Regions from separate parts of the Streptomyces sp. NPDC006551 genome, predicted to be linked through region 1. Evidence: riboswitches for the same ligand, from Rfam matches in the RefSeq annotation. Region 1 holds a riboswitch; each other region holds the start of a gene.

What was found. A riboswitch is a leader RNA that binds a small molecule or an ion and turns the genes downstream of it on or off. The one in region 1 is predicted to bind cyclic di-AMP.
Positions count from the first base shown of each region.
Region 2: it holds a riboswitch for cyclic di-AMP, as region 1 does, so the genes downstream of both, ABZY12_RS21895 (M23 family metallopeptidase) here and ABZY12_RS24045 (LysM peptidoglycan-binding domain-containing protein) in region 1, are expected to answer to the same signal.
Region 3: it holds a riboswitch for cyclic di-AMP, as region 1 does, so the genes downstream of both, ABZY12_RS07060 (LysM peptidoglycan-binding domain-containing M23 family metallopeptidase) here and ABZY12_RS24045 (LysM peptidoglycan-binding domain-containing protein) in region 1, are expected to answer to the same signal.

Region 1 is NZ_JBEXOT010000030.1:29,994-37,684, forward strand. Features, by position in the region: gene ABZY12_RS24030 (carboxylesterase family protein) at 1-675, opposite strand, end outside; gene ABZY12_RS24035 (hypothetical protein) at 916-1,491, opposite strand; gene ABZY12_RS24040 (PadR family transcriptional regulator) at 1,481-1,867, opposite strand; cyclic di-AMP (ydaO/yuaA leader) riboswitch at 2,209-2,394, shown strand; gene ABZY12_RS24045 (LysM peptidoglycan-binding domain-containing protein) at 2,399-3,325, shown strand; gene ABZY12_RS24050 (hypothetical protein) at 3,428-4,198, opposite strand; gene ABZY12_RS24055 (Type-2Aa cytolytic delta-endotoxin) at 4,384-4,962, opposite strand; gene ABZY12_RS24060 (phosphoribosyltransferase family protein) at 5,089-6,411, opposite strand; gene ABZY12_RS24065 (CapA family protein) at 6,460-7,572, opposite strand.
Region 2 is NZ_JBEXOT010000025.1:66,575-74,265, reverse strand. Features, by position in the region: gene ABZY12_RS21910 (GNAT family N-acetyltransferase) at 1-1,153, opposite strand, end outside; gene ABZY12_RS21905 (HPr family phosphocarrier protein) at 1,340-1,621, shown strand; gene ABZY12_RS21900 (GntR family transcriptional regulator) at 1,809-2,492, opposite strand; gene ABZY12_RS21895 (M23 family metallopeptidase) at 2,710-3,492, opposite strand; cyclic di-AMP (ydaO/yuaA leader) riboswitch at 3,505-3,671, opposite strand; gene ABZY12_RS21890 (pitrilysin family protein) at 3,884-5,281, opposite strand; gene ABZY12_RS21885 (pitrilysin family protein) at 5,278-6,624, opposite strand; gene ABZY12_RS21880 (DNA topoisomerase IV subunit A) at 6,861-7,691, shown strand, end outside.
Region 3 is NZ_JBEXOT010000004.1:182,968-190,658, forward strand. Features, by position in the region: gene dxs (1-deoxy-D-xylulose-5-phosphate synthase) at 1-1,651, shown strand, start outside; gene ABZY12_RS07040 (aspartate aminotransferase family protein) at 1,648-3,033, shown strand; gene ABZY12_RS07045 (helix-turn-helix domain-containing protein) at 3,123-3,836, shown strand; gene ABZY12_RS07050 (DUF6126 family protein) at 3,857-4,012, shown strand; gene ABZY12_RS07055 (tyrosine-protein phosphatase) at 4,031-4,843, opposite strand; cyclic di-AMP (ydaO/yuaA leader) riboswitch at 5,201-5,390, shown strand; gene ABZY12_RS07060 (LysM peptidoglycan-binding domain-containing M23 family metallopeptidase) at 5,395-6,372, shown strand; gene ABZY12_RS07065 (SGNH/GDSL hydrolase family protein) at 6,584-7,351, shown strand; partial or broken gene ABZY12_RS07070 (radical SAM protein) at 7,368-7,477, opposite strand; gene ABZY12_RS07075 (SIMPL domain-containing protein) at 7,656-7,691, shown strand, end outside.

The DNA of each region.
Region 1 (7,691 bases):
TCCGGCGGCGAAGTCCGGTGGGAAGTAGGCGTCGGGGACGCTGTGCGCGACGGCACGGCGGAAGAGGCCGTCGGCTCGCGCGCCGCTCATCAGGCAGGCGATCGAACCGGCGCCCGCGGACTGTCCGGCCACCGTGACCCGGTCCGGGTCGCCTCCGAAGGCCGTGATGTTGTCCCGTACCCATTCCAGTGCGGCGATCTGGTCGAGCAGGCCACGGTTGTCGGGGAAGCCGGGAACGTGCCCGAACCCCTCGAAGCCCAGACGGTAGTTGCAGGAGACGACGACCAGTCCGGCCCGGGCGAGCGCGGACCCGTCGTAGTCGGGCTGGGCCGAGGAGCCGAAGGTGTAGGCGCCGCCGTGGATCCAGAACAGCACGGGGAGCGGGCCGGACGCTTCGGCCGGTGACCAGATGTTGAGGGTGAGGATGTCCTCGTCGCCGGGTCGCCAGACCGGGGCTCCGGGCAGTTCGGCGGACTGCGGGGCGACGGGCCCGAAGCGGGTGCAGTCCCGTACACCGTCCCAGGGCTCGGCGGGCAGGGGCTCGCGGAACCGCCCGGCCCCGAACGGCGGTGCGGCGTAGGGGATTCCCAGCGTGACGCGCAGCCCGTCCCTGGTCGTCCCCCGCACCGAGCCGAGCTTCGTCGCCACGATGTCACGTGCCGCTGACGCACCCACAGATGGTCCCCCTCCGTTCGCCGTCGGTCCGTCCGCGCGGCAGCACAGGCTCCCACGGCGAGCGGAGCCCGGCAAACCGATAATCACGCTTTCACCTGCGGCGACACGGCCGGGCTCGCGGTACCGAACCGCCCTGCCTCGGCCGGCGCCCCGCCCGGTGCCCTGCCTCGGCCGAGGCAGGCGGCGTGGGGTCCGGTCGAGGCGGATCGCGTCTCGGACGCGGTCGTCGGTGAGGGCGCGTCAGGTCTGGTCGGCGGTGAGGACGGGCCCGCGCTTCCCGGCGCGCGCCTCCGCGACGGCGTACGCGAGTCCCGGCAGCGTCAGCAGCACCGTGCCCCACAGCGGCAGGCGGAAGAGCGGGGCGTCGCCCGCGAGCGCGTCGGTGAGCAGGAGGATCGGCAGGCCGACGACGTGTGCCACGAGCCAGCTCTTGCCCAGGCCGAGGGAGCCACGGCGCAGTTCCAGGACGACGATGACCACCGTGATGCCGAGCCAGAAGGCCAGGCGCCCCGGGGTGATGTCCACCGCCGGCGCCCAGCGGGCGAGGTGCGCGACCAGCAGGAGCAGGCCCGCGACGAAAAGGATCATCGCGCCCATCCGCAGGACGCGGTGGTGCAGCGGCCTGCGCGCCCGGGCCCAGGAGGCGGCGAACGCCTTGACGTCCTCGCCGACGACGTCCTGTGGTGCGCGTCCGGCGGCCTCCGCGTCCTGGAGGTGGGCGGAGAGCTCGGCGAGCATGTCGCGGACGGCGGCGTCGTCGATGCCCCGGTACTCCCAGTTGCTGCGGCAGACCGCGAGTATCCGCTCAGTTGTCATGTTGTCTTTCCCCCGTCGGTTCGTCGGTGTCGGTCAGGACGCGGCCGGCCTGCGCGGCGAACGTGCGCCAGACGGTCCGCCCTCGGTCCAGTTCGGTTCGGCCCGCCCCGGTCAGCCGGTAGTACTTCCGGGGAGCGCCTCCGCTGGACGACGGCGCACGGAACGACTCGACGAGTCCGGCCCGCTCCATCCGGGACAGCAGCGGATAGATGCTGCCCTCGCTGACCAGCTCCAGCCCGCTGTCCGTGAGCGCCTCGACGAACTCGAAGCCGTATCGGGGCCGTTCGGCGATCAGCGCGAGCAGGCATAGGTCGAGCACTCCGCGCAGAAGCTGGCTGCGCCGCTGGTCACCGGCGCCCGGCAGCTCCTTTGTCATGCGGTGCATGATAGTCACTCACTACCTTGCACCGCAAGGCAGCCATCCTCGCAGGAAATAAACCATCAAAAGGGACACTGCGGGATGTTATTCGTTTTCCTTTCGATTCTCCTCACCGGGGGTAATTTCCTGTTAAGGGCGATATCAGCCGTCGGGTGACGTGAATCACGACCGTTCGATGGAACCGCCTTCACCCCGCCCGGCAGCCTTCCCACAAAGGGAGTTCGGCACCTCCGGGCCCCGTACCGAGGGCGGCGTCACACACGGCCGCCGCATTCCGGAATTCCTGAGGACCGGAAGACTTGTTTTCGGCGACATTTCTCGCCTACGGTCACCTGCATTCGGACGGATCGCCGAATCCTGCCACCGTCCGAAAGACCACCTATTCACCCGTCGGCAGGAGCGGGGGACCCACTTTTCTCTCCGGTTCGGAAATCCGGATCGGATCGGGGTGAAGTCGCACGCGTGCGGCCGGGCATCTCCAGCCCGAACCCGACAGCTCACCCCGCAGGCGCCGGAGAGGAACTCATCATGCCTGCACACGGTAAGCACCGGCGCCCCAAGCCACGCCCCCTGACCCGGGGCATCGCCCTGGCGGGCGCGGGCGGCGCCGCACTGGCCCTGCCCCTGGTCGCGACCGCCGCCGCCCACGCCACTCCCGCGAAGGCGGCCGGCGCTCCCACCGGAATCGCGGCGGAGAAGACCGCCGCGAGGACCGTGGAAAAGATCAAAGAAACGCTTCCCGCAGCACCCGGAACCGCCGCCAAGAAGTACACGGTGGCGCCCGGTGACTCCCTTTCAGTGATCGCGGACGAGCAGGGTGTCCGGGGCGGCTGGAAAGTCCTGTACCGGATCAACCGCAGTGCCGTGGGTGACAACCCGTCACTTATTCACCCTGGTCTCGAACTGACGATTCGCAAGCAGTCGGCGGGCGCACCCGAGGCGCAGCCGAAGACAAAGGCGAAGGCACAGCAGAAGGCGAAGGCAGGGCCGAAGGCCGAGGCAGAGCCCAAGAAGGCCGCGCCGTCCACCACCGACCGCGCCAGCCGCTCCCAGGAGCGGAGCGCCGCCCCCGGCCGGCCGTCGACGGCGGCCAAGGCGGCTGCGCCGGCCGCACCCGCCGCGGCCCAGCAGTACACCAACGACCTCGACGGCTGGATCCGGGAGTCTCTGGACGTCATGGCCCGGTACGGCATCCCCGGCACGTACGACGGCATCCACCGCAACATCATGCGCGAGTCCTCGGGCAACCCGCAGGCGATCAACCTCTGGGACTCCAACGCCGCCAAGGGCACTCCTTCGAAGGGCCTGCTCCAGGTGATCGAGCCGACCTTCCTCGCCTACCACGTGCCCGGTACGTCGATGGACCTCTTCGACCCGGTCGCCAACATCACGGCCGCGTGCAACTACGCCGCCGACCGCTACGGCTCCATCGACAACGTCAACGGCCCCTACTGATCTCTCCGGCGCCGCGTCCGAGAGGGGCTCCGGGCCGTCGCCCGGGGCCCCTCTCGTATGTCGTACTCCGGTGGAGCGGGGCCGACGGACGGGTGTCGGCCCTCAGCGTGCGATGTCCGCCCTCGGGCCCATGACGACGACCGGTTCCTTCCGCGGGTCCAGTGCGCGCAGGAGTCGCGGCATGACGTCGCGGGGAAGCGAGACGCACGCCTGGGTGGGCCCGCCGTGGTCGACGTGGATCCATACGCCTCCGCCCCTGCCGAGTCCCAGGGGCCGTTCCTTGTTGAGCGGGGTCGTACCGGGGACGCGGTTGTAGTCGATGGCGATCACGTAGTCGAAGGAGCCTTCCAGCGGCTCCCCGGCGAAGCCGGTGCCGTCGAGAGCGAACTCCTCGTCCTGGTCGTACGGCAGCGGCGTGCCCGGGTCGGGCAGTCGCCCGCCGGCGTCACCGATGCGGAACACCCCGATCGGTGTGCGCAGATCGTCCGCCACATGGTGGGTGGTCCAGCCACGCAGGGCGTTGTGCGCGGACCACGGTCCCGCCACTCGACGCCACTGTTTCCGTTCGTCGCGTTCGTAGAGCACGGCGGTGGCCCGGTTGGTGTCCGCCGTCTCTCCCAGAACGACGAGGGCCTGCCCGGTGCCGTCGGGAACCCGCGCGCGGGTGAGCGGTCCCACTCCTGGGATGCGGTCGGCCGAGGACGGCGTTCGCGGAGGGGCCGGGCGGTCGTGGGGTGCGGCGTCTCGGTGGCCGGGTGGTCCCGCCGCTGCCGTGACGGGTGGCGGGGGCGGTGTGTTCGTGCAGGCGGCGAGGAGCAGCGCTGCGCACAGGGTGCTCATCAGCGCTCGTGCGGCGGCCTTGCGGACGGGCATGGGACAGCATCCTCCGAAGTGGGGGGAAGCAACGCAGCGATCCGTACCCGATCCGGGTCCGACTCTGTCCCCCGGCCCGCACACTCACCCGTCCAGGGCATGCGACCGGCCGATGCCCCGGTGGCGGCGTCCTCGTCCGGCCCGGGACGGCGGGCCGGGGCGGGTGGTCGCCCTCCGGATTCGGGTCAGGCCGCGAGCCGCAGTCGCTGGCGCACCACGATCGCGTTGAGGCGGATCGCGTACGGGGCGACGTCCGCGATCTCCAGGGCGCCGACCCGGGCCTTGCCGAGGCCGACGGTCACGTCGATGCAGAAGGCGATCGCGTACATGTACGCGCCGGTCTCCTCGTCCTGCAGCGCGAAGAACAGGTCCCGGTAGTAACTGGTGCGGTCCTCCGCCTCTTCGTAGTACGAGAGTCCCGGCTCGCCCTCCTGGGCGGCGAGGCCGGTGAACGCGTGGACGAGCTCCTTCTCGATGGTGCCCCAGAAGGCGGCGTCCGCGAACTCTCCGGGGAGCGCCTGGCGTACGGCCTCCTTCAGGGAGAGCACCATGACCATCACGGGGGCGTTCTCCTGGAGTCCCCAGCCGCGGACCATCTTCACGATGGCGCTGTCGGGGATGGCGGCGGCGGCCTCCCTGATGTGGTCGAAGTCGAAGTTGACGGTCGCCGGGGCGATCGCCTGCTGGAACAACCGGTCGATGGCGTGGGCCTGGTCGAGATGGTCCGGGCCCACCTCGATGACGGTCTTGAAGTTGGCGGCCAATGCTCCTCCTGCGGTGTCGCGGTGATCAAGGAGGAGTCAGTATGCCGACGGGCGGTCGGCGGGGCGACGGCGTCCCGCCGTACGGACGGCGCGGCCACGACCGGCACCGTCATGTCTCCCGCCCCCCTAGCCGCCCTGGCCGCCGTCCGAGAAGTGGCCGGCGAACCAGTCGGCGGCGAGGTCGCCGACCTGTTCCAGGGCGCCCGGCTCCTCGAAGAGGTGGCCGGAGCCGGGGACGACCTCGAGCCGGTTCTCGCAGCGCAGTTGCCTGCGCGCCTCCTCGTTCAGGTCGAGGACCAGCGGGTCGGCGCCGCCCACGATCAGCAGGGTGGGGGCGCGGACCTCGGCGAGCCGGGGGCCCGCGAGGTCGGGGCGGCCGCCACGCGAGACCACCGCGGCGACGGAGGCGGACGGGTCGGCGGCGGCCCAGAGGGCGGCGGCCGCGCCGGTGCTGGCGCCGAAGTAGCCGCGTGGGAGCCCTCCCCTTCCCGGCCGGTCCGCGAGCCAGGCCGTGGCCCGCGCGAGACGGTCGGCCAGCAGGGCCGTGTCGAAGACGTTGGCCCGGTCGGTCGCCTCCTCCTCGTCGAGCAGGTCGAAGAGGAGCGTCCCCAGACCGGCGCGGTTCAGGGTGTCGGCCACCGCCCGGTTGCGGGGGCTGTGCCGGCTGCTGCCGCTGCCGTGTGCGAAGAGCACGATCCCGGTGGCTCCTTCGGGGACCACCAGTCGTCCCGTGACCCGCACGGCGCCCATCGGGATGTGTACGTCCGTGTCCTCCGGAGTGACCCTGCCGGGAGGATCGACGGCCGTGCCGTGCGAGACGCGGTTGCGGTCCAGACAGGCGAGGACCTCCTCTTCGGCGGTCTGGGAGAAGTCGCTGTAGAACTGGCCGATCGCGTAGAAGAAGTCGGGGTCGTGCACGGCCACCGTCTCGTCCGCCTCCCCCCGGACCCGGGCGGACCATCCGTAGGGCGCGACGGGGACGGCGAGCACGATCCTGGCGGCGCCCCGGGCCCGGGCCACGCGGCAGGCGGCGACCGCCGTGGCTCCGGTCGCCAGGCCGTCGTCCACCACGAGGACCGTCCGGCCTTCCAGGCGTACCGGCTGCCGGGCCCCGCGATAGCGCTGGGCCCGCTGTTCGAGGACCGTGCGCTCGCGTTCCTCCACGCCCGCGATGTCACGGTCGGACACGCCGGTCTCGCGGAGTACCCGCTCGTTGACGACCCGTACGCCTCCCTCGCCGATGGCACCCATGGCCAGCTCCGGCTGGTACGGCACCCCCAGCTTGCGTACGAGACAGACGTCCAGGGGAGCGCCGAGGGCGTCGGCCACCTGGGCGGCGACGGGCACGCCGCCGCGCGGAAGCCCGAGGACCACGACGTCACGGCCCTTGAGGTGGTCCAGTCGGGCGGCGAGTTGCCTGCCCGCGTCGATGCGGTCGGTGAAGTACATGGTGTGCTCGTCTCCCTGGTCTGGAGAGCGGTGCGCGGGCGTGCGTCGTCAGGCGGCCCCAGCGGTCAGCGTTCCGTCCGGGGCCAGGTCCACCCGCGCGCCGCGGGGGCCGCTGATCCGGCCGAGGACGCCGTGGAGCCACCGCGTGTCCCGGCCGGAGGCGTGTTCCAGCCGCATGCGCCGGGCCTGCATGGGGATCATGCGCACCTCCTGGAGGCCGCCGTTCTCGGCGGTCACGGAGACGATGGGGACAAGCCGCAGGTCGTCGCGGTACCGCTCGTATCCCGCGATGCCCTCGTAGTCGTTGATCAGGTCGCCGCAGCCGTGCAGGACGAGCTTGCCCCGGTACACCTCCAGCGGCCGGGGATGGTGCGAGGAGTGCCCGTGCACGATGTCCGTACCGCCGTCGATCAGGGCGTGCGCGAAGGCGACGTCGGCGGAGGTGAGCGCGTAACCCCAGTTCGAGCCCCAGTGGAGGGAGACGACGACGATGTCGCCGGGGCCCTTCTCGTTCCGTACGTGCTCGCTGAGACGGGCCGCGGCGGCGCCGCTGGGCGCCGCGGTGTAGTGGACGCCGCTCCGCTCAGGGGTGGCGGCCCAGCCGGGCGGGACGCCGCTGGAGGCCATGCCGACGGCGAAGACCAGCACCCGGCCGCCTCCGGGGAGGCGGACGACCGCGGGCCGCCGCGCCTCGTCGGCGTCCCGGCCCGCTCCGGCCGTGCGCAGCCCGGCGTCGGCGAGAGCGTCGAGGGTGTCGTCGAGGCCGCGGGGGCCGTAGTCGAGTACGTGGTTGTTGGCCAGGACGCACACGTCGGGGCGTACGGCGGTGAGGGCGGGCAGGTTGGCTGGGTGCAGCCGGTAGTGGATGGGCTTGCCGGGGGCCGCGTCGCCGTCGGCCGTCACGGCCGTCTCGAGGTTCACGACGCGGACGTCGGGTGGCTCGGCGGCGAGGACGCCGAGGGCGTCGCCCCAGGGGTAGGCGAAGTCCACGGGGCGGGGAATCGGCCCGTTCGCGGCCTCCGCCAGCTCCACATAGGTCCGTGCATCGCGCACGTACTGCTCGTGGAGGACCGGATCGGCGGGGTGGGGAAGGATCTGGTCGACTCCCCGGCCGAGCATCACGTCTCCGCTGAGGAACAGTCTGACCAGGTCAGTGCCCATACCTCCAGGGTAGACGCGATCGTCATCGACCCGAGCGGGGCCGGGGTCGTGTGCCGGGCCGAAGAGCGTGGGCACCTTCCGGCGGGCATGCGGCGAGAACGGCCTCCGTCACCCTCGTC
Region 2 (7,691 bases), on a different contig from region 1:
GTCCGGCGAGGAGCGCGATGCCGATCGCCCCGGACTGGGTGAACAGCCCGATCCGCCCGGACGTCGGCATCTGCGGGGCGAGTGAGGCGTTCAGCCGGACACCGGCCGAGGTGTTGATGATCCCGAACGCGTTGGGCCCGATGATCCGCATGCCGTACGAGCGGGCCTGCCGCACCAGTTCGCGCTGTCGTTCCCGTCCCTGCGGCCCGCTCTCGGCGTAGCCGGCGGAGAGGACGACCAGGCCCCGCACGCCGTGCTCGCCGCAGTCGGCGACCGCCTCCGGCACCCGCTCGGCGGGGACGGTCAGGACCGCCAGGTCCACCGGCTCGCCGATGTCCGCGACGGAGCGGAAGGCCGGCACCCCGTCGAGCGAGACCGTCCCCTCGCCGAGGGCCCGGTTCACCGCGTACGTACGTCCGGTGTACCCCCCCTCCAGGAGGTTGCGCAGCACGGTCCGGCCGACGCCCCCCGGGGTGCGCCCGGCTCCGACGACGGCGACCGAGCGGGGGGCGAGCAGGCGCTGCACGGAGCGGGCTTCGGCGCGCTGTTCCCGCGCGCGCTGGACGGCGAGCGAGCGGTCGGTGGGCTCGAGGTCGAGATGGAGCCGTACCGAACCGTCCTCGAAGCTGCGCTTCTGGGTGTACCCGGCGTCCGTGAAGACCTTGATCATCTTGGTGTTCGCGGGCAGCACCTCCGCCGCGAAGCGCCTGATGTCCCGCTCCCTCGCCACCGCGGCGATGTGTTCGAGGAGCGCGGAGGCGACGCCCCTGCCCTGGTGTGCGTCCTGGACCAGGAACGCGACCTCCGCCTCGTCGGCCGGGGCGCTCGCGGGGAGCCCCTGGGCGTTGATGCGGTCGTAGCGCACGGTGGCGATGAACTCCCCGCCGACGGTCGCCGCGAGCCCCACCCGGTCCACGAAGTCGTGATGGGTGAAGCGGTGGACGTCCTTGGCGGAGAGGCGCGGGTACGGCGCGAAGAAGCGGTAGTACTTCGACTCGTCCGAGACCTGTTCGTAGAAACTGACCAGCCGGTCGGCGTCGTCGACGGTGATGGGCCTGATGCGCGCGGTCCCGCCGTCACGGAGGACGACGTCCGCTTCCCAGTGGTCGGGGTATGCGTGTTCAGGCTGTTCCTGTTCCGACGCGCTCTGCATGGGCCAAGCCTACGGCCGGGGTACGACACCGGCACCGGTCGCGCACGGCATGCGTGCCGTGCGGGGTATGGGCAAGGTAGGAAGGCCGAAGGGCCGTCGTGTCCGGGCCGGAGGTCGGTACGAGCATGTCGCGACCCGTGTGAGAGACTGGTCTAGACAACCCGCTAAGACTTGAAGGGCAACACCATGGCTGAGCGCCGCGTCAACGTCGGCTGGGCCGAGGGCCTGCACGCCCGCCCCGCCTCCATCTTCGTCCGTGCCGCCACGGCCTCCGGCGTCCCCGTGACGATCGCCAAGGCCGACGGCAACCCGGTGAACGCCGCGTCGATGCTCGCGGTGCTCGGTCTGGGCGCGCAGGGCGGCGAGGAGATCGTGCTCGCTTCGGACGCCGAGGGCGCCGAGGCCGCTCTGGACCGTCTCGCCAAGCTGGTTGCCGAGGGCCTCGAGGAGCTTCCCGAGACCGTCTGACGACACTTCACGAAGGGGCCGCGCCCGCCGTCGATCACGGCGGGCGCGGCTCCTTCGTTTTCCGTGTGGTCACTCCGGACCGGAATAAAGGGAAGCACAATTCCGGGCGACGCCATTCCCGTCGGCCTTATTTCGGGCAGCACGAATACAGCCGGAGAATTCCATCTCTTTGTATACGGCCCCGTCGTTAATTCCGGACGCTCGCGGTGTTTACGACATGTTGCGAAGCCCTCACACGCCCTCGCCCGGAGCTCTTCAGCCGGTGCAGGACCAGCGACCGCTCGGCGTGCAGGGCGGTGAGCGCACGGGCCCGCTCGGCGTCGCCGCGCGCCACGGCGTCGACGATCGCCCCGTGCTCGGCCCATGCCTCCACGGGCCGGCCGGCCGGCTCGACCACGTACATCCAGGCGATCTTGTGCCGGAGCTGGGTGAGCAGCGCCGTGAGCGCCGGGCTGCCGGACGCCTGCGCCAGAGTCTCGTGGAACCAGCCGCCGAGCGAGCGCAGATCGTCGCCCTGGCCGCGCCTGGCCCGCTCCTGGCCGAGCCTGACCAGGCCGCGCAGCACCTTGAGATGGGCTTCGGTGCGGCGCTGGGCGGCGCGGGCGGCACCCAGCGGCTCCAGCAGCGACCGCACGTCCAGCAGGTCGGCCGCCTCCTGCTCGGTGGGCTCGGCGACATGGGCCCCCGCGTGCCGGCGGGTGATCACGAACCCCTCCGATTCCAGGGTTCGCAGCGCCTCGCGGACCGGGACGCGGGAGACTCCATAGCGGCGGGCGAGCTGCTCCTCGGTCAGCCGGCTGCCGCGCTCGAAGACCCCGGAGACGATGTCGTCCCGGATCGCCGTGCATACCGAGTGCGCGGGGATGCGCATGTTCGACCTCCGCCTCAATCCGCGCGAAACCCATCCTATTGACGTCCGTCCGCCGGTTCCTCGCCGACTCTTCGATGACGGACGACTGTCCGGTGACTCTATTGCAGCGGGGCGGCAATTCCGATGGCTACCGGGAATCCATGGATATCTTTTGGCCGAGAAAAGCCCCGGCTCAGTACGAGCCGGGGCTTTTCTGACGCGGAGGGGCGCGGTCGGGTCAGACGTTCACGCCACGGGCGCGCAGGTACGCGACCGGGTTGATGTCGGAGCCGTACTCGGCGCTGGTGCGGGCCTCGAAGTGCAGGTGCGGGCCGGTGGAGTTGCCGGTCGAACCGGAGATGCCGATCCGCTCGCCCGGGGTGACGGTCTGGCCGACCGAGACACTGATGGCCGAGAGGTGCCCGTACTGGGTGTACGTGCCGTCGCTCATCCGGATGACGACGTTGTTGCCGTACGCGCCGCCCCAGCCGGCCTCCACGACGGTGCCCGAGCCCACCGAGACGACCTTGCTGCCGTAGGCGGCGTGGAAGTCGACGCCGGAGTGGCTGCCGGAGGACCAGAGGGAGCCGCCGGTCTTGTAGCCGGTGGTGACGTACGAACCGGCGATGGGGAGCTGGAAGGAGTTCAGGCGCTTGCGCTCGGCCTCACGGGCGGCGCGCTCCTTGGCCTCGCGGATCTCCTTGGCGCGGGCCTCGGCCTTGCGCTTCGCCTCGGCCTTGGCACGGGCCTCGGCCTTCGCCTTGGCGAGGGCCTCGACGGCCTCCCGCTCCTGGACGGCGGCCTGGACGTCGATCTGGTCCGCCAGGGACTCGGAGACGACGGCCTGGTTCAGGCCGGTGTCCTCGAGCGAGCGGGTGTCCGTGTCGGCGGCGAGCGCCGGGGAGGCGAGGGTTCCGATGACGCCGGTGGTGGCGAGGGCGGCGACGCCGGCGATGCCCGCGCTGCGGCGCGCCATACGGCTCGGACCACGATGCTTCCCGGTGGCACGGGTGAACGCCATGAAGTGGCTGATCCTTTCCTTCCTTCTCGCCTACCGGGTTAGCTGACGGGTTCGGAGCAGGAAGGTCTCCTACGGGCCCCTCCGCGCTCAGGCGAAGGCGTCCGATTCACCCCAGGGACTTCGTGTGGGTCCCCGGCTCCCCAGGCTCGCGCCTGACGGGGACTCGGCGATGACTGTCCGGTGCCGCGGTCGCGGCGGGTGCAACTGACGAACAGCCGGACCGACGCTAAGCGGACTGTCTTTCAATCAGCAAACAGACACGTCCTTTTGTAAGACATGCCACAGGGCAGACGGGCACCCTCTCCCGCAATACGGACAAAGACCCAACAAAGGCGAGGACCCCGACGTAGGGTGACGTCGGGGTCCTCGAAGTGGCGCTGGAGCTCCTCGATCAGCCGGTGACGACGGTCACTTCGCCGATGCCGAGCGCGCGCACGGGCTCCTCGATCTGCGCCGCGTCACCCACGAGCACGGTGACCAGACGGTCCACCGGGAAGGCGTTGACGACGGCCGCCGTCGCCTCCACCGTGCCGGTCTCGGCCAGACGCGCGTACAACTGCGCCTGGAAATCATCCGGAAGGTGCTGCTCGACCTGGTCGGCGAGCGTCCCGGCGACAGAGGCGGCCGTCTCGTACTTCAGCGGCGCCACGCCCACGAGGTTCTGCACCGCGACGTCGCGCTCCGCGTCCGTCAGCCCCTCGGCGGCGAGCGTGCGCAACACCTTCCACAGGTCGTCAAGCGCCGGGCCGGTGTTGGGGGTGTCGACGGAACCGCTGATGGCGAGCATCGCGGCGCCGTTGCCCTCGCCGTCGGAGCGGAGCACCTGGCCGAAGGCCCGCACGCCGTAGGTGTAGCCCTTCTCCTCGCGCAGGACACGGTCCAGGCGGGAGGTGAGGGTGCCACCGAGGCAGTACGTGCCGAGGACCTGGGCCGGCCAGACCCGGTCGTGCCGGTCGGCGCCGACGCGGCCGATCAGCAACTGGGTCTGGACCGCGCCGGGACGGTCCACGATGACCACGCGGCCGGTGTCGTCGGCCGTGATCGGCGGCATGCGACGCGGCTCGGTCGTGTCGCCCGTCCAGGCGCCGAGGGTCTCGGCGAGGACCTTGTCCAGGTCGACGTCGGTCAGATCGCCGACGACCACGGCGGTGGCCGTGGCGGGCCGCACGTGCGCCTCGCAGAAGGCGCGGACGGCCGCGGCGTCGATCGCGGCGACCGTCTCCTCGGTGCCCTGGCGCGGCCGGGACATGCGCGAGCCGGCCGGGAAGAGCTCCTTGGAGAGCTGCTTGGCCGCCCTGCGGGCGGGGTTCGCCGTCTCGTGCGGGATCTCGTCGAGCCGGTTGCGTACCAGCCGCTCGATCTCGGTGTCGACGAAGGCCGGGGCGATCAGGGCCTCGGAGAGCAGACCGAGCGCCTTGGGCAGCCGGGAGACCGGAACCTCCAGGGAGATCCGTACGCCCGGGTGGTCGGCGTGCGCGTCGAGCGTGGCGCCGCAGCGCTCCAGCTCCGCGGCGAACTCCTCCGCCGAGTGCTTGTCCGTCCCCTCGGAGAAGGCCCGGGCCATGATCGTCGCGACTCCGTCGAGACCCTCCGGCTCGGCGTCCAGGGGCGCGTCGAGGAAGATCTCGACGGCCACCACCTGCTGGCCGGGGCGGTGACAGCGCAGCACCGTCAGGCCGTTGTCCAGCGCGCCGCGCTCGGGGGCCGGGAATGCCCAGGGGCGGGCGGTGCCCGGCTTCGGCTGCGGGTGGAACTCCATGCTCGTCAAAGACGCGGCAGCGTCGCTCACTGGTCCGCTCCCTCTTCCTCGTCGCTCTCGCTCTGCTCGGCGGTGACCGGTTCGTAGACGAGCACCGCGCGGTTGTCGGGACGCAGCCTGGCCGCGGCGACCTCGCGCACCTCGTCGGCGGTGACGTCCAGGACCCGGTTAACGGCCGTCAGGGCGAGCTGCGGGTCGCCGAACAGCACCGCGTACCGGCACAGTTCGTCGGCGCGGCCGGCGACCGTGCCGAGCCGGTCCAGCCACTCGCGCTCCAACTGGGCCTGGGCGCGCTCCATCTCCTCGGGCGTCGGACCCTCGGCGGCGAAGCGGGCCAGCTCCTCGTCGACGGCGGACTCGATCTCTGGGACCTCGACGCCGCCCGACGTCTTCACGTCCAGCCAGCCCAGCGAGGGCGCGCCGGCCAGGCGCAGCAGGCCGAAGCCGGCCGCGACGGCCGTGCGGTCACGGCGGACCAGACGGTTGTGGAGCCGGGAGGACTCTCCGCCGCCGAGGACGGTCAGGGCCAGGTCGGCGGCGTCGCACTCGCGCGTGCCGTCGTGCGGGAGGCGGTAGGCGGCCATCAGCGCGCGGGCCGGGACCTCCTCCTCGACGACCTCGCGCAGCTGCTCGCCGATGGTGTCGGGCAGGGTGCCGTCGCGCGGGGGCCGCTTGCCGTCGTGGGACGGGATGGAGCCGAAGTACTTCTCGATCCAGGCGAGCGTCTGCTCCGGGTCGATGTCGCCGACGACCGACAGCACCGCGTTGTTCGGCGCGTAGTACGTACGGAAGAAGCTCCGCGCGTCCTCCAGGGTGGCCGCGTCCAGGTCGGCCATGGAGCCGATCGGCGTGTGGTGGTACGGGTGGCCCTCCGGGTACGCGAGGGCGGTCAGCTTCTCGAAGGCCGTGCCGTAGGGCACGTTGTCGTACCGCTGGCGGCGCTCGTTCTTGACGACGTCGCGCTGGTTCTCCATGGACTCGTCGTCCAGAGCGGCCAGCAGCGAGCCCATCCGGTCCGCCTCCAGCCAGAGCGCGAGCTCCAGCTGGTGCGTCGGCATCGTCTCGAAGTAGTTGGTGCGCTCGAAGCTCGTCGTGCCGTTGAGCGAGCCGCCCGCGCCCTGGACCAGCTCGAAGTGACCGTTTCCGTGGACCTGCTTCGAGCCCTGGAACATCAGGTGCTCGAAGAGGTGGGCGAGACCGGTGCGGCCCGCCACCTCGTGGCGCGAGCCGACGTCGTACCAGAGGCAGACCGCGGCGACCGGGGTCAGGTGGTCCTCGGAGAGCACCACGCGCAGGCCGTTGGCCAGCCGGTGCTCGGTCGCTGTCAGGCCGCCGGAGCCGGCCTCGGCCGTGGCCGTGTGACCCATGGGCATGTACGTCCCTTCGATCGCGATATGGAAAAGTCCTGCCACTGTATGCAAGCGCACCGACACCTGGCGAAGTTCCCGCAGGTTCGCCGCTTCCCTCTTCCGGGTCGCGACGGGTCGCGTACGGCCGACGACGGGCCCGCCGGGAGGGCCGAGCCCGGGTCGCGGTCGGCGTTGTCGGTGGGACGGTCCACAATGGTCCGCGTCAGATCAACCTTGTTGGTGAAGGAGCCGCAGCCGCGATGGCCCGCCGCAGCACGAAGACACCGCCGCCGGACGACGCGTTCGAGGAGCGAATCCTCGACATCGACGTCGTCGACGAGATGCAGGGCTCCTTCCTCGAGTACGCGTACTCGGTGATCTACTCCCGCGCGCTGCCGGACGCCCGCGACGGCATGAAGCCGGTGCAGCGCCGCATCGTCTACCAGATGAACGAGATGGGGCTGCGTCCCGACCGCGGCTATGTGAAGTGCGCCCGTGTCGTCGGCGAGGTCATGGGCAAGCTGCACCCGCACGGCGACGCGTCGATCTACGACGCGATGGTGCGGATGGCGCAGCCGTTCTCGATGCGGGTCCCGCTCGTCGACGGCCACGGCAACTTCGGCTCCCTCGGCAACGACGACCCGCCGGCCGCCATGCGGTACACCGAGTCCCGGATGGCCTCGGCCGCGCTGCTGATGACCGAGTCCATCGACGAGGACACGGTCGACTTCTCGCCGAACTACGACGGCCAGGAGCGGGAGCCGGTCGCGCTGCCGGCGGCGTACCCCAATCTGCTGGTCAACGGAGCCTCCGGCATCGCGGTCGGCATGGCGACCAACATGCCGCCGCACAACCTGGGCGAGGTGATCGCGGCCGCCCGGCACCTCATCCGGCACCCGAACGCCGACCTCGACGCGCTGATGCGGTTCGTGCCCGGCCCCGACCTGCCGACCGGCGGCCGGATCGTCGGCCTGTCCGGCATCAAGGACGCGTACGAGAACGGCCGCGGCACGTTCAAGATCCGCGCCACGGCGACGGTGGAGAACGTGACGGCCCGCCGCAAGGGCATCGTCGTCACCGAACTGCCCTTC
Region 3 (7,691 bases), on a different contig from region 1:
CCACAAACTCCTCACCGGGCGCCAGGACTTCTCCAAGCTGCGCGGCAAGGGCGGGCTCTCCGGATACCCCTCCCGCGAGGAGTCCGTGCACGACGTCATCGAGAACTCCCACGCCTCCACCGTCCTCGGCTGGGCCGACGGCCTGGCCAAGGCCCATGAGGTGCTCGGCCGGCCCGACCACGTCGTCGCCGTCATCGGCGACGGCGCCCTCACCGGAGGCATGGCCTGGGAGGCGCTCAACAACATCGCCGCCGCCCGCGACCGCCCGCTGATCATCGTCGTCAACGACAACGAGCGCTCCTGCGCGCCGACGATCGGCGGCCTCGCCGACCACCTGGCGACCCTGCGGACCACCGACGGCTATGAACGCTTCCTCGCCTGGGGCAAGGACCTCCTGACGCACACGCCCGTCGTCGGACCACCGCTCTACGGGTCGCTGCACGGGGCCAAGAAGGGGTTCAAGGAGGCCTTCGCGCCGCAGGGCATGTTCGAGGACCTGGGCCTGAAGTACCTCGGGCCCGTCGACGGCCACGACATCGGCGCCGTCGAGGCCGCGCTGCGCCGGGCGAAGCGCTTCCACGGCCCGGTGCTCGTGCACTGCCTCACCGAGAAGGGGCGCGGATACGGTCCGGCCGTCGAGGACGAGGCCGACCGCTTCCACGCCGTCGGCGCGATGGACCCGCTCACCTGCGCACCGCTCACCCCGGCCGCGGGACCGAGCTGGACCTCCGTCTTCGGGGAGGCGATCGCCGAGATCGGAGCCGAGCGGCCGGACGTCGTCGCGATCACGGCGGCCATGCTCCATCCGGTCGGGCTCACGGCCTTCGCCGACCGGTTCCCCGACCGGATCTGGGACGTGGGCATCGCCGAGCAGCACGCCACCGTCTCGGCGGCCGGTCTCGCGGCCGGCGGGCTCCATCCGGTCGTCGCCGTGTACGCGACCTTCCTCAACCGTGCCTTCGACCAGCTCCTGATGGACGTGGCGCTGCACAAGTGCGGGGTCACCTTCGTCCTGGACCGGGCCGGGGTCACCGGCACCGACGGAGCCTCCCACAACGGCGTGTGGGACCTCTCCCTCCTCCAGGTCGTCCCCGGGCTGCGGATCGCCGCTCCGCGCGACACCGACCAGCTGAGGGCCCAGCTGCGCGAGGCCGTCGACGTCGACGACGCGCCGACGCTGCTGCGTTTCCCCAAGGAGACGGCGGGGGAGCCGATCCCGGCCGTGGGCCGCGTCGGCGGCATGGACGTCCTGCTCGACGAGCCGGACGCGGACGTGCTGCTGGTGGCCGTGGGCGTGATGGCCGACGTGTGCCTCCGCGGCGCCGATCTGCTGGCCGGTCGCGGAATCCGCTGCACCGTCGTCGACCCGCGCTGGGTCAAGCCGGTCGACGAGGCGCTCGCCCCGCTCGCAGCCCGGCACCGCCTCGTCACGGTCGTCGAGGACAACAGCCGCACGGGCGGGGTCGGCGCGGCCGTCGGCCAGGCGCTGCGCGACGCCGGGGTCGACGTACCGCTGCGGACGTTCGGAGTCCCCGAGCGGTTCCTCGCGCACGCCAAGCGGAGCGAGATCCTCGCCGACCTCGGGCTCACCCCGGTGGAGATCGCCGGACGGATCAGTGCCGCCCTGGCACACAAGGAGAACGGTCAATGAGCACGGACTTCGACCTCGCGGCGCTGCTCGCCGCCCGTGGCGCCGAGCGTTACGAGCTGCACGCCCGGCACCTCAACCACCAGCTCCCGCGCATGCTCCACACCATCGGCTTCGACAAGGTGTACGAGCGCGCCGAGGGCGCCCACTTCTGGGACTCCGAGGGCGGCGACTACCTCGACATGCTCGCCGGCTTCGGCGTCATGGGCCTGGGCCGGCACCACCCCGTCGTCCGCAAGGCCCTCCACGACGTCCTGGACGCCTCGCTCGCCGACCTCACCCGCTTCGACTGCCAGCCCCTGCCCGGGCTGCTCGCCGAGAAGCTGCTCACCCACAGCCCGCACCTGGACCGGGTCTTCTTCGGCAACAGCGGTACGGAGGCGGTGGAGACCGCGCTGAAGTTCGCCCGGTACGCCACCGGCCGGCCGAGGGTCCTCTACTGCTCCCACGCCTTCCACGGCCTGACCACGGGCTCCCTCTCGGTCAACGGGGAGGACTGCTTCCGGGACGGCTTCGCCCCCCTCCTGCCCGACACCGCGATCGAGCTCGGCGACCTCGACGCGCTGGAGCGGGAACTGCGCAGGGGCGATGTGGCCGCCTTCGTCGTCGAGCCCATCCAGGGCAAGGGGGTGCACGAGGCCCCGCCCGGCTTTCTGCGCGCCGCCCAGGAGCTGCTGCACGAGCACGGGGCCCTGCTGATCGCCGACGAGGTGCAGACGGGGCTCGGCAGGACCGGCGACTTCTACGCGTACCAGCACGAGGAGGGGGTCGAGCCGGACCTGCTCTGTGTCGCCAAGGCGCTCTCCGGCGGATATGTGCCCGTGGGCGCGACGCTCGGTAAGGACTGGATCTTCAAGAAGGTCTACTCCTCGATGGACCGGGTGCTCGTCCACTCCGCCAGCTTCGGCTCGAACGCGCAGGCCATGGCGGCCGGCCTCGCCGTGCTCTCGGTGATGGAGGCCGAGGGGACGGTGGCCAACGCCCGCCGGATGGGGGAGCTGCTGTCCTCGCGGCTGAGGGAACTCGTACCGCGCTACGAGCTGCTGCACGAGATCCGCGGGCGGGGGCTGATGATCGGGATCGAGTTCGGCCGCCCTTCGTCGCTCGGGCTGCGCAGCCGCTGGACGATGCTGCAGGCCGCCCGCAAGGGTCTCTTCGCCCAGATGGTCGTGGTGCCGCTGCTTCAGCGGCACCGGATCCTGACGCAGGTGTCGGGCGACCGTCTGGAGGTGATCAAGCTGATTCCGCCGCTGATCATCGACGAAGCGGACGTGGACCGGTTCGTGACCGCGTTCACGGCGGTGATGGACGATGCGCACGGCGGGGGCGGGCTGATGTGGGACTTCGGGAAGACGCTGGTCAAGCAGGCCGTCGCCCAGCGCTGAGGAATGTGCCAGTGAGGAACGCGGCCGGCACGGTTTGCCTCTGAGGCAAGTAATTTGCCCGGGAGGAAAGATCCTGGCGCAATGGAGGCATGGAGCACCTCGCCGGGGAGCCGTCCCCGGACCCCGCCGCACCGGATCACTCCGCGCCGGATCACTCCGCGCCCGACGCCCCGGACTCGGCCGCGACCGATCCCGACGCCCCCGGCCCCGCCGCACCGGACGCGCTTCCCGATGTGGCGCCGCGGCTGCGCGGGCTGCGCCGGCGGCGCGGGCTCACGCTGGAGGCCGCCGCCCGGCGGGCCGGGCTGTCACCGGCTCATCTCTCCCGCTTGGAGACGGGCCGCCGCCAGCCGTCGCTGCCGATGCTGCTCGCGCTCGCACGTGTCTACGGTACGACCGTCTCGGAACTCCTCGGCGAGGTGCCCCCCGAGCGCGACCCGATCATCCGCGCCGGCCGGGCCGAGCCCGTCGAGGCCGACGGATGGGTCTACCACCAGGCCGGCGGCCCCGGACGCGCCTTGCAGGCACTCCGCGTCCACGTGCCGTACGCCACCCGCGCCGACATCGTGCGGGTCCACCCCGGCGAGGAGTGGCTCCACGTCCTCGACGGCCGGGTGCGGCTCGCGCTCGGCGACGCCGTGCACGTCCTGGACCCGGGGGACAGCGCGCACTTCGACTCGCTCACCCCGCACCGCATCGGCGCCGCCACCCGAGGCGGCGCCGACCTGCTCTTCGTCCACACGCTGATGCAGAGCCCCGCCGCCGAGCTGTGTCTCGGCGAGGGGACCCCGCACCCGCGCTGAGCCCATCGGAAGGGGCCGACATGTCCGACAAATCCGCCGAGATCACCGGTGAGGAGCGCGGGGGCGGCAAGTTCCCCAAGGGGCTGGTCCTCCGCCTCTTCGCCTACCTGGTCGCCGGGCACCTCTTCGCGGGCTTCCTCTACCTGCTCTTCATGCTCGGCGGGCAGAACCAGTAGCCGCGCCGGCCGGCCGGGCTACGCCTCGGTGACGAGGCGCTCGCGCAGCCGCTCACGGGTCTCGGGGGCGAGCCCGAGACCCTGCGAGAGGTAGTTCTCGGCCGTGCCCCAGGTCCGCTCCATCGTCTCGAACGCGGCCCGGAGGTACTCCACGCGCGCGTCGAAGAGGGGACTGAGCAGCTCCATCACCTCGGGTGCCATGGCGTCCGCGGAGGTGGAGCTGCGGCGGATCTTGTAGCGGCGGTGGGGGTCGTTCGACTTGATGTAGTCCGCCTCGATCGCCTCGCGCTCGACGCCCACCGCGAGCAGCGAGATCGCTATGGACAGACCCGCGCGGTCCTTGCCCGCCGCGCAGTGCATCAGGGCGGGGACGCTGTCCTCGGCCATCGCGTGCAGGACGCGGCTGTGCTCCGCCGTACGCTCGACGATCATCTTCCGGTACGAATCGGACATGCGGTCGGCCGCCTTGCCGTCGCCGAGCGCCTCGCGCAGCTGCTCCAGGTTGCCCGCGCTGACCAGCTTCCAGAACTCCTTGCCGTCGGCCGGGTCGTTGAGCGGTATGTTCACATTTCGTACACCCGGCAGCTCGATGTCCGCGCCCTCCACCTTCCGGTCCGCCGCGTTGCGGAAGTCGAAGACGGTGTGCAGCCCGAGAGTGGACAGGAAGGCCGCGTCCTCCTCCGTGGCGTGCGCGAGATGGCCGCTGCGGAAGAGCCGCCCGAACCTCACCGACCCGCCGTCCACGGTCGGCAGTCCGCCCACGTCCCGGAAGTTGCGGACCCCGCTCAGCTCGGGTTCGGTCGACGGGACCTGCGGCAGCTGCTGCGTCACGAGTGCTCCTGAGTGTTGGCGGACTTCGACGATACGAGATCGGTTCCTGGGGCAATCATTCCGGGTGGCGGCCCGCTCGCACACCCCTGGGGCGGTAATGAGCGTTCTGTCCGAATTGGGGCGTTAGGGATAACGCGCCCTGGTAGCGGGGGAGATGGGTTCCGGGGCGTGAGCAGCGTCATAACCGTGACGGACCGTGCCTGATCGTCTTCCGCAATAGCCCTGCGAGAAAAGGAAATCGAGGCTCCGTCATCGCGGAGGGTGACCAGAATTCCGGTTGAATTTCACGGCGGGGAATGCGAGATGAATGCGACGGCTTGTTCGCGCCGACCCCGCTCGTCTACGGTCACCGTCAATCCGGTCGGACCGCCGAATCCTGCCACCGTCCGGAATCCGCACCCACCCACGTATGGCAGGAGCGGGGGACCCAGGTAGTACGCCGATCCGGCTCATGCCGGACCGGCTCGGGGTGAAGCCGCGTGAAAACGCGGCCGGACATCTCCAGTCCGAACCCGACAGCTCACCTCGTAGGCGACGGAGAGGAATTCGCCATGCCCGCGAAGGGTAAGCACCGCCGTCCCAAGGTCAACCCGATCACGCGCGGATTCGTCGCCGCCGGTACGGGTGGCGCCGTCGTCGCCCTGCCGCTCCTCGGCGCGACCGGAGCCCACGCCGCCGAGAAGACCGCTCCCGCCGTGACGCCCGAGCAGGCCGTCGCCGCTGTCGCCGCCGCCCCGGCGAAGGCCCCGGCCGCCGCGCCCGCCGCCGCCAAGGCCAAGCCGAAGACGTACTCCGTCGTCGCCGGCGACTATCTGTCCAAGATCGCCGCCGAGCACCACCTGGCCGGCGGCTGGAAGAAGCTGTACCAGGACAACCGCCAGGTCGTCGGCGAGAACCCCTCGCTGATCTTCCCCGGCATGAAGCTCACCCTCGGCGCCAAGTCCACGGCCAAGGCGCCCGCGCCCAAGGCCGCCGCCCCGAAGGCGGCTCCGAAGGCGGCTCCCAAGGCGGCTCCCAAGGCCGCTCCGAAGGTCGAGAAGTCCACCTCCGACGCGGCGGAGTCGCGCAGCTCCCGCAGCAGCGAGCGCGCCGCCGTGGAGTCCACGCCGGCGTCGCAGTCCTCCTCCGGCTGGGTCTCCCCGGTGGGCGGCGGTGTCTCCACGCCGTACCGTGCCTCCGGCTCGATGTGGTCCTCCGGCTACCACACCGGTGTCGACTTCATCGCCTCCTCCGGCACCTCCGTCAAGGCCGTCGGCGCGGGCACCGTGTACTCCGCCGGCTGGAGCGGTTCGTACGGCAACGAGGTCGTCATCCAGCACGCCGACGGCACCTACTCGCAGTACGCGCACCTCTCCTCCCTCTCCGTCTCCGCCGGCCAGTCCGTCAACGGCGGCGACCAGATCGGCCTGTCCGGCTCGACCGGCAACTCCAGCGGTCCGCACCTGCACTTCGAGATGCGCACCGGCCCGAGCTACGGCTCGGACATCGACCCGCTCGCCTACCTGCGCCAGAAGGGCGTCAGCGTCTGACGCACCGTCGTCCGGCGCGTCCTCGTCCGACGCGTCCTCGGTACGCTCCCGGGCCCGGCACCTTCGTGCCGGGCCCTCGGCGTATTCCGGCTTGGTGCAATCTTGACCGGTGGCATATGTCACTCACCGTCAACCCCTCCTTACGGTCGCGTAAGTCACATCCGTAAGGGAAAGATGTGCTCCCGTGGCAGACGATTCGAGATCAAGAGACATGAACGTATTCGGGTCGTACGCGGCGATCGGTGACAGCTTCACCGAGGGCGTCGGAGATCCCGGACCCGACGGGACGTATGTGGGATGGGCAGACCGTTTCGCGGTTCTGCTCGCCGACCGGCTGCCGGAGCACGACGCGTTCCGTTACGCCAATCTGGCCGTACGCGGCCGCCTCCTCGACCAGATCGTGGAGGAGCAGGTACCCAGGGCTAAGGAACTCGCCCCCGACCTGGTGACCTTCTGCGCGGGCGGCAACGACATCATCCGTCCCGGCAGCGACCCGGACGACGTCGCCGAGCGCTTCGAACGCGCCGTCGCCGACCTCACCTCCGCCGTCGGCACGGTCATGGTCACGACCGGCTTCGACACCCGGGACGTGCCCGTGCTGCGCCATCTGCGCGGCAAGATCGCCACCTACACGGCCCATGTCCGGGCCATCGCCGACCGGTACGGCTGCCCGGTCCTGGACCTCTGGTCGCTCAAGTCCGTCCAGGACAGGCGCGCTTGGGACGGCGACCGGCTGCATCTGTCGCCCGAGGGGCACACCCGGGTCGCGCTGCGCGCCGCCCAGGTCCTCGGCATCCCGGTGCCGGCCGACCCGGACCAGCCGTGGCCGCCGCTGCCCCCGCGCGGGACGCTGGAGGTGCGCCGCGACGACATCCTGTGGGCCAGGGAGTATCTGGTGCCCTGGATCGGTCGCCGGCTGCGGGGCGAGAGCTCGGGCGACCACGTGGCGGCCAAGCGCCCGGACCTCCTGCCCCTGTAGCCGTAGGTGCCACGGCGGCCGGGATCCGCTCCAGGACACGCCCGCGAACACGTCGTACCACGACAGCGTCTCCAGATGGAGGTAGCGGATGTGGCAGTCGCACACGGCGAGCGGGCAGGCGCGCGGGGCGCAGGGCGGCGCGGCAGAGCCCCCGCCCCACCCGCCATGGACCGGAGGCGCCGGTCGTTCGCGCGGGCCTGAGCGGGTGACGGGGCAGGAGTGGCGCCCCGGGACGGGCGCTGGGGGGTGCTGGGATGTGGGCGCGCGCCGGAGTCTCCGGCAGCCGTTCACGAAGGGATCGCCCGTGACGACCAGTCATCGCTCCACCGTCAGCGACCGC